2 regions of the Lentilitoribacter sp. JB5-8 genome follow, and region 2 is predicted to be linked to the other one. Evidence: predicted binding sites of a transcription regulator. Region 2 holds the regulator's gene; the other holds the start of a gene.
The links. Region 2 encodes HrcA, which represses chaperone genes, less so after heat shock. Its sites were predicted from a motif close to GTTAGCACTCNCNNNNNGNGAGTGCTAAC; they were not measured.
Positions count from the first base shown of each region.

Region 1 (6,933 bases), 370 kb from region 2:
TATTGAGGATCTAGGCGATCCTGATATTGCAAAAGCCGATGCGCGTATGATCAAAGATGCTGCGCAATCAGTTGCAAATTCATCTGCTGCAAGTGTTCATATCACTCTTGGCGATCAGGCGGTTTTTGCAGATGTATTATCCGCACTCGGGCTGCCAACTGAGTGGCAAGATCGGCTTATTCACGCATTTGGTGATGAGCAGGCGCTTGCCGCTATGCTTAAAACTTTGAGTGCACCGGAAGTGCAATCCTATTCTGATGAAACGATAAAGAGTTTGGTAGAAGCGGATAATCACGAAGGACTTGCCGCGCATCTAGCCGACGTGATGGACAAAACCGGATACTCAACCAAAGCCAGCCGTTCACCTGATGATATTGCGCGTCGTATGCTTGAAAAGCAGCGGTTGTCGAACACCAAACTTGGTGACCAGGATCTTGAAAAACTCAAGGAGTTTTTGGACATTAAAGTGCCATTGGCTAACGCTGTAGAAACACTTTCCGGTTTTGCAGAAAGATCAAATATAGATTTATCCCACTCGCTTTCAACATTATCAAAGCGCATAAAAGCGCTTGAGCAAATGGGTTTTGATTTAACGTCAACTGTTTATGAAACGGCGTTTGGTCGCCCGCTTGATTATTATACCGGTCTCGTTTTTGAAATTAAAAATGTTGAGAATGCGCAAGTATTAGCCGCAGGTGGTCGTTACGATAAACTCATGGGTTTATTGGGTTCCGCTTCGTCAATTCCTGCGGTGGGCTTTTCAATGTGGCTTGATCGTTTTGAGGTGAAATCATGACCATTACTGTCGCACTTCCTTCCAAAGGTCGCATGAAAGCTGATACGCTTGAAGCATTTAAAAATGCTGGAATGACAGTAGAGGCTGTCGGTAACGATCGTTCCTACCATGGCCGCGTTATAGAAAATGATGATATTGAAATCGCCTTCATGTCAGCCAGCGAAATCGCTAAAGAAATGACCAAAGGGTCAATCGATTTTGGTGTGACTGGCGAGGATCTTGTGCGCGAAACAATTGCCAATGTTGATAGCCATGTCGAATTTCATGCGCGGCTTGGATATGGTAATGCCGATGTAATCGTTGCAGTTCCTGAATTTTGGCATGACGTAACAACCATGTCGGATTTGGCTGATGTTGCAATGGGTTTTCGCGCCCGTCACGGCCGTCAATTATCCATTGCAACCAAATACTGGCAGCTCACGCAGCAATTCTTCTCATCGCGTCATGGCATTCAGCTTTATCGTATTGTTGAAAGCTTGGGCGCAACTGAAGGTGCTCCAGCAGCTGGTACAGCCGATATCATTGTTGACATCACCACAACAGGATCAACGCTTAAGGCAAACCACCTTCGTATCTTGTCAGATGGTCTTATCTTAAGATCGGAGGCGTGTTTGGTTGGTGCGAAAGCATCAGCGCAACATGGTTCTGATTTATACAAAAAAGTAGCGACTGCGTTTAAATAAGCAAATTCTGTTTGCCAAAAAGAAAGACCGTCTTAAAAAAGACGGCCTCTCATCAGTTCACGACTGAAAATTTTGGTTAGCAACGTTCGGGCGCTGAATTTGCTAACCTTGCAGCCCTGCGGGAGCTACATGCCAGTACGAAAAACTGCGGGTTATTTCGCACTAACAAATATTATTACGATAGCTGATCTTAATTGGATCAGTTGATGGTGTAAATAAATGAGTGAATTGCAAGAATATCAATTAAGATAATGATATTATTGAATAAAATTGTTCATCTTGTCGAGCGGCACATAGGGAAAAATAAAGATGCCATTGATGGATCCACCACCATCTTCATCCAAATCTGACTCGCCAATACAGAAAACGGGTTGTTGTAGTCCAAACTCGCATTCAAGCACTGTGCTATATGTGAAAGGGGTAGATTCCGATGTCACCGTCTCAAAAATCTGAAGAATACTTGCTTGATCTTTTTTCTCATAACAAGCAATGACATTGGATAGGCCGCAATTCATCATATCAACGCCATGAAGTTTTGATGAAATGGGTCCCAGTTTAATTTGGCCAGTATCAGTATCTGCAGACCATTCTTCAATCCGGCAAAAATGCTCCAGTTGTTTACGGCTAAGTTTTGCCTCTCCAAACGAGGTTTGGGCCGCGAAGCGGGCTTGTCTTGACATGACTTTAAACACTGGCACTACTCTCGAACTGAAACATGGGAACATGTATTCAAAGCCCGATCATTCATAGATTGAATGGCGTATTTCGTGAATTTAGAAAATACTATTATCGAGTGCGGCGATCATGCCGCGGCCAGTAAGTTTCAACTATGGCGAATACTGAGAGTGTAATAACTAGTATAAAATGGTTTATCAAGCATAATACGAGCTTACGGTTAATGGTAAACGTTTCATAAAATTGTCTCAAAATGAAACAATGCAGGCATCACGCATAAAAAAAGAGCGGTTCGAAAACCGCTCTCTCTCATATCCGAAATGGAAGGTATGATTTACATCATGCCGCCCATACCGCCCATGCCGCCCATGTCAGGCATTCCGCCTGGAGCTGCAGCAGCGTCTTGTGGAAGTTCAGCGATCATTGCTTCTGTTGTGATCAACAGACCAGCAACTGATGCTGCATCTTGTAGAGCTGTGCGAACAACTTTAACTGGATCAACAATACCCATTGAGATCATGTCGCCAAATTCGCCAGTTTGAGCATTGTAGCCGTGTGTTGCGCTGTCGTTCTCAAGAACCTTACCAACAACAACTGAAGCTTCGTCACCAGCATTGTCAGCGATCTGACGAGCAGGTGCTTGTAGTGCGCGACGAACGATGTTGATACCAGCATCTTGGTCAGCATTTGCGCCAGTTGAAGTGATAGCAGCAGAAGCACGAAGAAGTGCGATACCACCACCAGGAACGATACCTTCTTGAACAGCAGCACGTGTTGCGTTCAATGCATCGTCAACGCGGTCTTTACGTTCTTTAACTTCGATCTCAGTTGAACCACCAACGCGGATAACTGCAACACCGCCAGCTAGTTTAGCAAGACGCTCTTGTAGTTTTTCTTTGTCGTAGTCAGAAGAAGTTTCTTCGATCTGAGCTTTGATCTGAGCCACACGGCCTTCGATCTCAGCTTTTTGACCAGCACCGTCAACAATTGTTGTTGCTTCTTTAGTGATGTTTACGCGTTTTGCAGTACCCATCATGTCCAAAGTAACGTTTTCAAGCTTGATGCCAACATCTTCAGAAATCACTTGGCCACCAGTTAGGATAGCGATGTCTTCAAGCATTGCTTTACGACGATCACCAAAGCCTGGAGCTTTAACAGCAGCAATTTTCAAACCACCACGTAGTTTGTTAACAACGAGCGTTGCAAGAGCTTCGCCTTCGATGTCTTCTGCAATGATAAGAAGTGGTTTTGATGTCTGAACAACAGCTTCAAGAACAGGAAGCATTGCTTGTAGGTTAGACAATTTTTTCTCGTGAAGAAGAATGTAACAATCTTCAAGTTCAGCGATCATTTTCTCTGTGTTAGTCACAAAGTATGGAGACAAGTAACCGCGGTCGAACTGCATGCCTTCAACAACTTCAAGCTCTGATTCAGCAGTTTTTGCTTCTTCAACAGTGATAACGCCTTCGTTGCCAACTTTCTGCATAGCTTCAGCGATATCTTCACCGATTTGGCTCTCGCCGTTTGCAGAAATTGTACCAACTTGTGCAACTTCTTCAGAAGTTTTAATCGGCTTAGCTGCACCTTGTAGTGCTGCGATAACTTCAGAAACAGCAAGGTCTACACCGCGCTTAAGATCCATTGGGTTCATGCCAGCAGCAACAGCTTTTGCGCCTTCACGAACGATTGCTTGACCAAGAACAGTCGCAGTTGTTGTACCGTCACCAGCTACATCGTTTGTTTTAGAAGCAACTTCGCGCAGCATTTGTGCGCCCATGTTTTCGAACTTATCTTCAAGTTCGATTTCTTTTGCAACTGAAACACCATCTTTTGTGATGCGTGGAGCGCCAAATGATTTGTCGATAACAACGTTACGACCTTTTGGTCCAAGTGTAACTTTTACAGCATTTGCAAGAATATCAACGCCATTAAGCATTTTCTCGCGAGCTGAACGGCCAAATTTTACGTCTTTAGCAGCCATGTTTTTTCTCCTTGGGGCGGTTCCTCAATTATTCGGGAAGGGCCCTAGATTTAACTAAATTGGATGTGTGTTTATCTTGTGAGATTAACCCAAGATACCCATGATGTCGGATTCTTTCATGATCAAAAGCTCTTCACCACCAAGTGAAACTTCTGTGCCTGACCATTTGCCGAACAACACTTTGTCGCCAGCTTTAACTTCAAGCGCAACAAGAGCACCTTTGTCGTCACGTGCGCCAGCGCCTACAGCGACAACTTCACCTTCAGATGGTTTTTCTTTTGCTGTATCTGGGATAATAATACCACCAGCAGTCTTTTCTTCTGACTCAACGCGGCGTACAACAACGCGGTCACCTAGTGGGCGGAAATCAATATTTGCCATTTTTATAACCTAATCTCTCATTACTGGAGTGGACTTAATATTCCAAAATTTTTGGTTTGTTAGCACTCGCCATAGGAGAGTGCTAAGCGATGTTGATCTAGTGTGTGGAGACTATAATGTCAAGATAATGGAATGAATCTTTTCCTATTAATTTCACAAATCCAATCAGGCTCATAAAAGCCATTCCAAAATAGAGTAACAAGATGAGACGATTAAACGATAAGATCTGCGTTGTAACAGGTGCCGCACAGGGAATAGGGAAATCTATTGCGCAACAATTTGCGTCCGAGGGTGCGCGCGTTGTGTTGACGGATAAGAATGTTGATGATGGCAATAAAGTTGCACAAGAGCTGAATTGCGATTTTGTAAAGCTCGATGTGTCATCAGAACAGGACTGGGATAGCTTTGCTGAAAAATTTAGTGAGATAGACGTTCTTGTCAATAATGCTGGCATCACGGGTTTTGAAAATGGCTTTAAAGCACATGACCCTGAAAATGCCAGCTTGCAGGACTGGCGCGAGGTCCACGCAACCAATCTAGATGGTACTTTTTTGGGGTGTCGCTATGCAATTGGTGCGATGAAGCGCAAGGGGGAAGGCTCAATTATCAATATGTCTTCCAGATCAGGCTTGGTGGGGATCCCCGCCGCCGCAGCATATGCATCCTCAAAAGCTGCAATTCGTAACCACACCAAATCTGTTGCCTTATATTGCGCACAAATCAAAACCAAAATCAGATGTAATTCCATCCATCCAGCGGCTGTTTTAACCCCGATATGGGAGCCCATGTTGGGAGAAGGTGAAGACAGGCAAAAAAATATGGATGCACTGGTTGCGGATACACCGCTTAAGCGTTTTGCTATGCCAGATGAAGTGGCAGCAATGGCAACGTATCTTGCCAGTGATGAAGCTGCATACGTCACAGGATCGGAGTTTAACATCGATGGTGGATTGCTTGCGGGAAGCGCTGCAACACCTGGATAAAAATAATTTGAAGTCTGCTGAGAGTTCATTTCCGCTCAATTATAATCTTTATGCTTGAGTTTATTCTTCTCTTGCTTCAAGACATGGCAATAATTTTGTTGCGATAATGGAGACAGCCTCTTGCTTAAAAAACTGGATAATCTTGATGGTTTATATGACAATTATGATGTCATATTAAGCGATGTATGGGGCGTGCTTCATAACGGCGTATCGGCTTATAAAAATGCATATGAAGCACTAAAAAGCGCGCGCGAAGCCGGAAAAACAGTGGTGCTTATCACCAACTCTCCTCGCAGAAAGCAAGGAGTGGTGTCACAACTTGATATGTTGGGCATCAAGTCCGATTGCTATGATGACATTATTACGTCTGGTGAATTGACGAGAAATTTGATCAAGCAAGCACCAAAGAAGGTGTTTTTTCTTGGTCCGGATCGTGATTTGTCGCTGCTTGATGGTTTAGATGTGGAGCGCGTTGATCAAGATCAAGCACAATCGATTGTTTGCACCGGCTTTTTTGATGATGAAGTGGAAAAGCCAGAGGATTACATGGATATGCTGCAATCATTTGTAGCGCGTGGAATTCCATTTATTTGCGCAAACCCTGATTTAATCGTGGAACGCGGTGAGCGCATGATCCCTTGTGCTGGCGCAATTGCTGCGCTTTATAAACAAATGGGTGGCGAAGTTTTCGTTGCTGGTAAACCGCATAAACCGATGTATAAAGCAGCGCTTGAGATCGCTCAAAAGGTAAGAGGTGATATTAGTTCCGATCGCGTTATCGCAATTGGTGATGGTATGCCAACTGATGTGCGCGGCGCATTAAATTACGGATTAGATCTATTATTTGTCGCCCATGGTATCCATATCAATCAATATAGGAGCGATGAAGTTCCGGGGGGTATTGATGATTTCAAGCTTTCAGGGTTTCTTGCAAAGGAAGGTGTTCGTCCAAACTACTGGATGGAATGGATTAAATAATTGAGTGCGGGGAAATTGAAAATCAATCGTTTTCAAGGTGGGCAAGCTTTAGGCGCGGGTTTGCGCGGTGGTGTTGTTGCAATCGGCAATTTTGATGGCGTGCATCGTGGGCACCAATCCGTATTAGATCGGGCGCTGGAAATTGCCAATGAGAATAATGTACCGGCGCTGGTGATGACGTTTGAACCGCATCCACGTGCGGTGTTTACCCCCGAAAACGCACCATTTCGCATCTCTCCAGCGCCTTTAAAGGCAAACTTACTCGATAAATTGGGTTTTAACGCAGTTATAGAACAGGCTTTCGATAAAGGTTTTGCCAGCAATTCAGCGCAGGATTTTATCGATAATATCCTCGTTAAACAATTTGGTGTCTCACACGTCGTCACTGGCTTTGACTTTCATTTCGGAAAAGGTCGCGAAGGTGGTCCGGCATTTTTGATGCAGGCCGGAGAGGAG
Region 1 is NZ_CM146332.1:1,220,880-1,227,812, forward strand. Features, by position in the region: gene ACZ1GZ_RS05825 (ATP phosphoribosyltransferase regulatory subunit) at 1-796, shown strand, start outside; gene hisG (ATP phosphoribosyltransferase) at 793-1,479, shown strand; gene ACZ1GZ_RS05835 (hypothetical protein) at 1,737-2,159, opposite strand; gene groL (chaperonin GroEL) at 2,489-4,135, opposite strand; gene groES (co-chaperone GroES) at 4,220-4,516, opposite strand; gene ACZ1GZ_RS05850 (SDR family oxidoreductase) at 4,720-5,499, shown strand; gene ACZ1GZ_RS05855 (TIGR01459 family HAD-type hydrolase) at 5,620-6,477, shown strand; gene ACZ1GZ_RS05860 (bifunctional riboflavin kinase/FAD synthetase) at 6,478-6,933, shown strand, end outside.
Region 1: the regulator HrcA is predicted to act here: its motif matches at 4,575-4,603, upstream of groES (co-chaperone GroES).

Region 2 (6,933 bases):
CTTGGGGCATTTCCGCAGGTTTTGACGGAATATGTTCAGCTTGGTTTTGTGTTATCGGATCTGTATTATCTACCGCTAGAACGGGTCTGTTTTGTTGCGCTGGCGCACCAGTTGCGAGCATTGCAGTTGTGCCGCCGCCATTGCCTTGTGCTGTTACATATTGGCTGGCCACTGCACTGGTCGATGCGCCATTACCACCACCATTTGCAGATGTAGATCCAGGGCCAGAACCGTTATTGCTCATCGGAGCTTGTGAGGATGCGTCTTGATTTTGAACAATTTTCGCTAGGTCCTCCGGCGTCGGCAAATGAGCTGAATGTCCAATTCTGATAAGCGCCATTTCAGCGGTTGCAAACGGGCGGTTTGAACCTGAAACTTCAGTAATTGCTTTGAGCAACATCTGCCATGTGCGTGATAAAATGGGGGTAGCTAGCTTTTGCGCAAATTCTGCACCACGCGTACGTTCAACTTCATTTAACGCAGCATCTTCGCGCGCATCCGGCACGTATTTCATGCGCGTTACCAAATGCGTAAAATCAGCTAAATCCGTTAGAATGACACGCGGATCAGCGCCAGCATCATATTGGCTTTTAAACTCACCTAGCGCTTCGCTAACATCACCCTTCATCAAAAGATCAAACAATGAAGCGATGCGCGTGCGGTCCGCCAATCCAAGCATGGCACGAACCGCTTCTGCTTCAACATGGCCGGACCCATGGGCAATAGCCTGATCCAAGAGCGATAGTCCATCACGCGCCGAACCTTCAGCCGCACGTGCGATCATGGATAAGGATTCCTCATCAATCGTCACGCCTTCTTTGTCGGCAATCATATTGAAATGCGAAGATAGCGCGCCAATTTCTATGCGTCTTAAATCAAAGCGTTGGCAACGCGATAATACGGTGATCGGAACTTTTCGTATTTCAGTTGTCGCAAAAATAAACTTCACATGCTCCGGCGGCTCTTCAAGTGTTTTCAGCAAACCATTAAAGGCCTGAGTTGACAGCATGTGAACCTCATCGATGATATAAACTTTATATCTTGCTGAAACAGGTCGGTAGCGAACCTGTTCAATAATTTCACGAATGTCATCAATACCAGTATGCGAAGCCGCATCCATCTCGATCACATCAACATGTCGCCCATCCATAATAGCTTGGCAATGTTCACCTAATTCAGTGATATCGATCGTTGGTTGGTCTATGCCGTCACGCTCATAATTAAGCGCTCTTGCAAGAATACGAGCCGTGGTGGTTTTGCCAACCCCACGAACACCCGTTAACATCCATGCCTGAGCAATTCGGCCTGTTGAAAACGCATTAGTCAGGGTGCGAACCATTGGTTCTTGACCAATCAGATCAGAAAAATCCTTCGGGCGATATTTCCGGGCTAAAACGCGGTATTCCTGATTATCTTCCAACGGGCGTTACCTGTGATCTTTTACTGTTTCAATATTTAAAAGCGACTTGATCTAACAATAGCAGTGCTTTGTAAAATCAATTGCAAACGGGATATTTTATTCAGCCATCCTACGGCACCAGATAACATCATTCAACTTTTTTGCATCAGACGAGACACAAGTTGAGCTGTGTAATCCACAACTGGAACAACCCTTGAATAATTTAATCGTGTTGGACCAATAATTCCAACCGCGCCTACAACCTTTTCACCCTCATCATGTAAAGGTGCAAACACTAATGATGAGCCGGATAAAGAGAATAATTTGTTCTCAGATCCAATGAAGATACGAACACCTGAACCTTCTTCAGCCAAGTTCATGAGTTCAATTAAGCTTTCTTTTTTCTCGAGATCGTCAAACAACAATCGTAAACGCTCAAGCTCATCATTTGCTGCGACGTTCTCTAACAAATTGGATCGCCCTCTTACGATAATACTTCCCTGGCGTTTATCAGATGTGTTGTCTGCCCAAACAGCTAAACCACGCTCCACCAGATCGCTTGATAGTGTATCCAATTCTCGCCGAATTAAGTTTCTTAATTTTTCAAGCTCACCGCGTACTTCAGAAAAAGTTCGGCCCGCTAGATGTGCATTTAAAAAATTGCTCGCTTCGTTGAGTTGTGAAGATGTTGTACCCGCAGGTAATTCAATCACACGATTTTCAACACGATCTCCACTGCCCACAATCACAGCCAAAGCTTTTGTCGGCTCAAGGCGAATAAATTCAATATGTTTAATTGCACTGTCGTTTTTAGCCGCGATAACAAGCCCTGCACCGCTTGATAAACCAGAGAGCATTTTACTTGCTTCCGTTAGCAAACCTTCAACTGGCTGATCATTGCTAAGTGGGACTTGTTGCTCAATCTGCTCGCGTTCTTCGGGCTGCAGATCACCAACTTGCATGAAGGCATCTACAAAGAACCGCAGGCCACTCTGGGTGGGCAAACGACCTGCGCTTACATGCGGTGAATATATAAGACCCAGTTCTTCAAGGTCACTCATCACATTACGCACAGAAGCCGGTGAAAGTGTCATGGGTAACAAACGCGATAAACTGCGTGAACCTAGCGGCTCGCCGGAACCAAGATAGGTTTCGACAATACTTTTAAAAACTTCACGCGAACGGTCATCCAACTCAGTCAATTTACTTTCGGGTTTCCCCGCTCCTTTGGCGCAAAACGCTTATGCTGATAAATATATAACTATTGCTGTACCAAGCTTCCAGAAAATTCTTTGGAATTTGCCACGCATGGAGCTTTTCCTTTGCAACCTTGTTAAACAAAAGCTAGATAAGCACAAATCAAAATCGCAGCTGAGCACAATTATCAGCATATCAATTGGAGAGTTTCATGAGACCATCAGGCAGAAAAACGGATCAAATGCGCGAGGTCTCATTCGAGCGAGGTTTTTCCAAACACGCGGAAGGCTCTTGCCTGGTAAAATTTGGCGATACGCATGTGTTGGTGACTGCAAGCCTTGAAGATCGTGTTCCACCATGGCTGCGCAATGGCGGTAAAGGCTGGGTTACAGCTGAATATGGCATGTTGCCACGTTCAACAGGCAGCCGCATGCGCCGTGAAGCAAGTTCTGGCAAACAATCGGGCCGTACTCAGGAAATCCAACGTCTTATCGGTCGTTCGCTTCGTGCGGTTGTGGATTTAGAAGCACTTGGTGAGCGCCAAATTTCAATCGACTGCGATGTTATCCAAGCAGATGGTGGCACGCGTACAGCGTCAATTACCGGTGCATGGCTTGCGTTGCGCGACTGCCTGCAATGGATGGAAGATCGCAACATGGTAAAGGTTGATCGCGTTTTAAAAGATCACGTTGCTGCGATCTCTTGCGGTATTTTTGCAGGCCAACCGGTCAGCGATCTTGATTATTTAGAAGATTCATCTGCGGAAACAGATGCCAACTTTGTTATGACGGGGCGTGGAGGCATTGTTGAAATCCAGGGAACTGCGGAAGCTGATCCATTTTCTGAAGAAGAGTTTGCACAACTTATGAGCCTTGCGAAAAACAGCATTTCTGAGCTCGTAGAACTTCAAAAAGCAGCTCTAGAATAAAGCACAGTTACAAAGGCAAAAATTCATGCGCAAATTCGAAGGCGATAAAATTGTTCTCGCCACCCATAATGCGGGAAAGCTTGAAGAGATCCGCGGTTTAATCGGGCCACTTGGTATCGATGTTGTTTCTGCTGGCGAGCTTGGCTTGCCTGAGCCACCAGAAAATGGGGTGACCTTTGAGGAAAATGCAGCAACGAAAGCCGATGCCGCCTCCATGGCTACAGGACTAGTCGCGCTTTCAGATGATTCAGGTATTGTTGTGGATGCATTAGACGGTGCGCCCGGGGTTTACACAGCGGACTGGGCTGAAAAAGAAGATGGCAGTCGCGACTTTGGCATGGCCATGCAAAAAGTTGAAGATGCGCTGTCTGAGGCAAATGCAAGAGAACCTGAGCAACGCACTGCGCGATTTGTCAGCGTTTTGTGCATGAGATGGCCCGATGGTCACCGCGAATATTTCCGCGGAGAAGCGGAAGGCCATCTTATCTGGCCACCTAGAGGAACATCTGGGTTTGGTTATGATCCGGTATTTAAACCCATCGGCTATGACGTCACCTTTGGTGAGATGACGGCAGAAGAAAAACACGGCTGGAAACCAGGTGACGCGGACGCATTATCACATCGGGCACGCGCATTTAAGTTGTTCGCTGAAACCTGCCTCAACGTCTAAGGACTACGCGTTTGTCGGCTGCCATTTATAATTTCCCAATCAACGCAGAACCCGGATTTGGGATTTATCTGCATTGGCCATTTTGTGCAGCCAAATGCCCTTATTGCGATTTTAACTCACATGTTCGGCATCAAAAGGTCGACCAGCCACGCTTTATTGAGGCGTTTAAACGCGAAATTGAACATAACCGCCAAACAACCGGACCACGAGAGGTCACATCTATTTTTATTGGTGGTGGCACGCCATCTTTGATGGACCCTGAAACTGTTGATGAGATATTACAAGCGGTCAAAGACGCATGGACCGTGCCTGATCATATTGAAATCACCATGGAAGCAAATCCATCAAGTGTGGAGGCTTCAAGATTTAAAGGCTATCGACAGGCAGGGGTTAATCGCGTGTCTATGGGTGTGCAAGCGCTCAATGATAAAGATCTGAAGTTTTTGGGTCGGTTACATAACGTCGCAGAAGCCAAGAAAGCCATTTCTCTGGCGCGTGATATTTTCCCGCGGATGTCTTTTGATCTTATCTATGCGCGCCCGCATCAAACTCCCGAAGATTGGGCTGATGAATTGCGCGAAGCGATAGATTTAGCCGCTGATCATTTATCGCTCTATCAGCTCACGATCGAAGAGGGTACGCCGTTTTTTAAGCTGCATGAAGCTGGCAAAATTCCAATGCTGGAAGATAGTCTACAAGCTGAACTTTATGAAGTGACGCAAAAGGTTTGCATAGAAAATGGTATGCCGGCATATGAGGTTTCAAACCATGCGCAACCCGGCGCAGAAAGCCAGCATAACTTAAATTATTGGCGTTACGGCGATTATGTAGGTGTTGGGCCAGGTGCGCATGGGCGCATTTCAACGGGCGGTAAGAAGTTTGCAACGGTTACAGAAAAGCACCCAGAAACCTGGTTGGAACACGTTGAACAGCACGAGCATGGCATCATAGATATTGAACAACTAACGTCTCAGGATCAGGCGGATGAGATGTTGCTTATGGGTCTAAGATTACGCGAAGGCATTGATGTTAGCCGTTGGTCTTCCCTTAGCAATCGAGAATTTGATTCCAATCGAGAGAACAATCTGATCCAATATGGTATGATTGAGCGTATTAATAATAACAGAATAAGATGCACGCCATCGGGTATGATGGTTTTGGATTCAGTCGTGGCTGATCTCGCATAGGGGTCAATTTGACGCGTTTTTTACCAAGCATTATGTTGGTATCTGATAAAAAACAAAAAAACACCTATATCTGTTAAGTCGATAATAAACTCGGATAGTACGATTATGAATGCTGAACTTGGTCCTGACCCATCCCTTCTCATCGTTGAAGACGATGGACCGTTCTTGCGCCGTATAGCGCGAGCAATGGAAAGTCGTGGTTTTGAAGTTGAAACCGCGGAAACTGTTGCAGAAGGATTGGCAAAAGCCAATGCTGCGCCACCAAAATATGCAGTTGTGGACATGCGTTTGGGTGACGGTAATGGCCTTGATGTTTTAGAAGCTATTCGCAAAAAGCGCGAAGATACAAAAATGGTTGTATTAACCGGATATGGGAATATCGCAACGGCGGTAACGGCTGTGAAACTTGGTGCCGTTGATTATCTTGCAAAACCCGCAGATGCTGATGACGTTGTTGCAGCCTTAACACGCGGACCTGATGAAAAAGCTGGACCTCCTGATAATCCAATGTCAGCGGATCGCGTACGCTGGGAGCATATTCAACGCGTTTATGAAATGTGTGACCGCAACGTTTCTGAAACGGCGCGTCGGCTCAATATGCACCGCCGGACTTTGCAGCGCATATTGGCAAAACGTGCACCGCGTTAAAGGTGCAATGCCTATTCACCATTGAATTTAATTTCTTGCAGTGTTTGGGCAAACCAAGCAACTAAAGCAGACATTACAGCACTCTTCATCATCTTCAGGAATGTGCCAAAAGCTGACACCACCATGGTCCTACCTGATCATCGTCAATTTATCCCATTGGGAATATTCAGGGCTGCCCTCATTTCTGATTTCGCCTTCATAACCATATTCAACCATTTGGATCATAGTGTTGTTTTCATCCGCGAAGATCACAGCATAGGCTTCTGTTAAATCGGCTGCAGATAACAGGCGTTTCGCTGCAAAATCCGGCCATCCAGCATGGTTGGTACCACGTGGTGCGAAAAACGGAATGCCATGGAAAGTACCGGAGAGTGGTAAATGACAATGACCATGAAATATATGAGAAATCTTGTTTTTGAATGGCTTGATGGTGTCACCAAAAAGATCAGAGTTTAGCAGCATGATCTCATCCATTGGTTTAACGTTTGTGGGAACCGGATTGTGATGCATGAAGAGCCAAACAGGTCCGTCGAGTTCTTCCAATTGCGTCTGAAGCCAGTTCGCGCGTTCTTGACAAAAGTGACCTGCATGGCTTTCTGGTCCCCATGTATCAAGCAAAATTGCGTGACCAATTGAAAGGGAAATGACGGATTGTACGAAGCCACCTTCGCCAACTAAATCAGGAAATTCCTTTAAAAAAGTTGGACGATCATCATGGTTGCCGATGCATAAGTGTACCGGCATTGGTAATGTATTGATTTCATCACGAAGGCGCTTGTAATCATCAGCATCCCCCCAATCAGATAAGTCACCTGTTATAAAAAATGCTTCAGCATCTGAATGTTGTTCCATCGCATGTGCAAGTGCTTTGGTGAAATTCAGATTTGGTGCGCGTCCACCAATT
Region 2 is NZ_CM146332.1:855,409-862,341, reverse strand. Features, by position in the region: gene ACZ1GZ_RS04135 (DNA polymerase III subunit gamma/tau) at 1-1,420, opposite strand, end outside; gene hrcA (heat-inducible transcriptional repressor HrcA) at 1,552-2,601, opposite strand; gene rph (ribonuclease PH) at 2,808-3,524, shown strand; gene ACZ1GZ_RS04120 (non-canonical purine NTP pyrophosphatase) at 3,550-4,194, shown strand; gene hemW (radical SAM family heme chaperone HemW) at 4,206-5,381, shown strand; gene ACZ1GZ_RS04110 (ActR/PrrA/RegA family redox response regulator transcription factor) at 5,487-6,029, shown strand; gene ACZ1GZ_RS04105 (phosphodiesterase) at 6,159-6,933, opposite strand, start outside.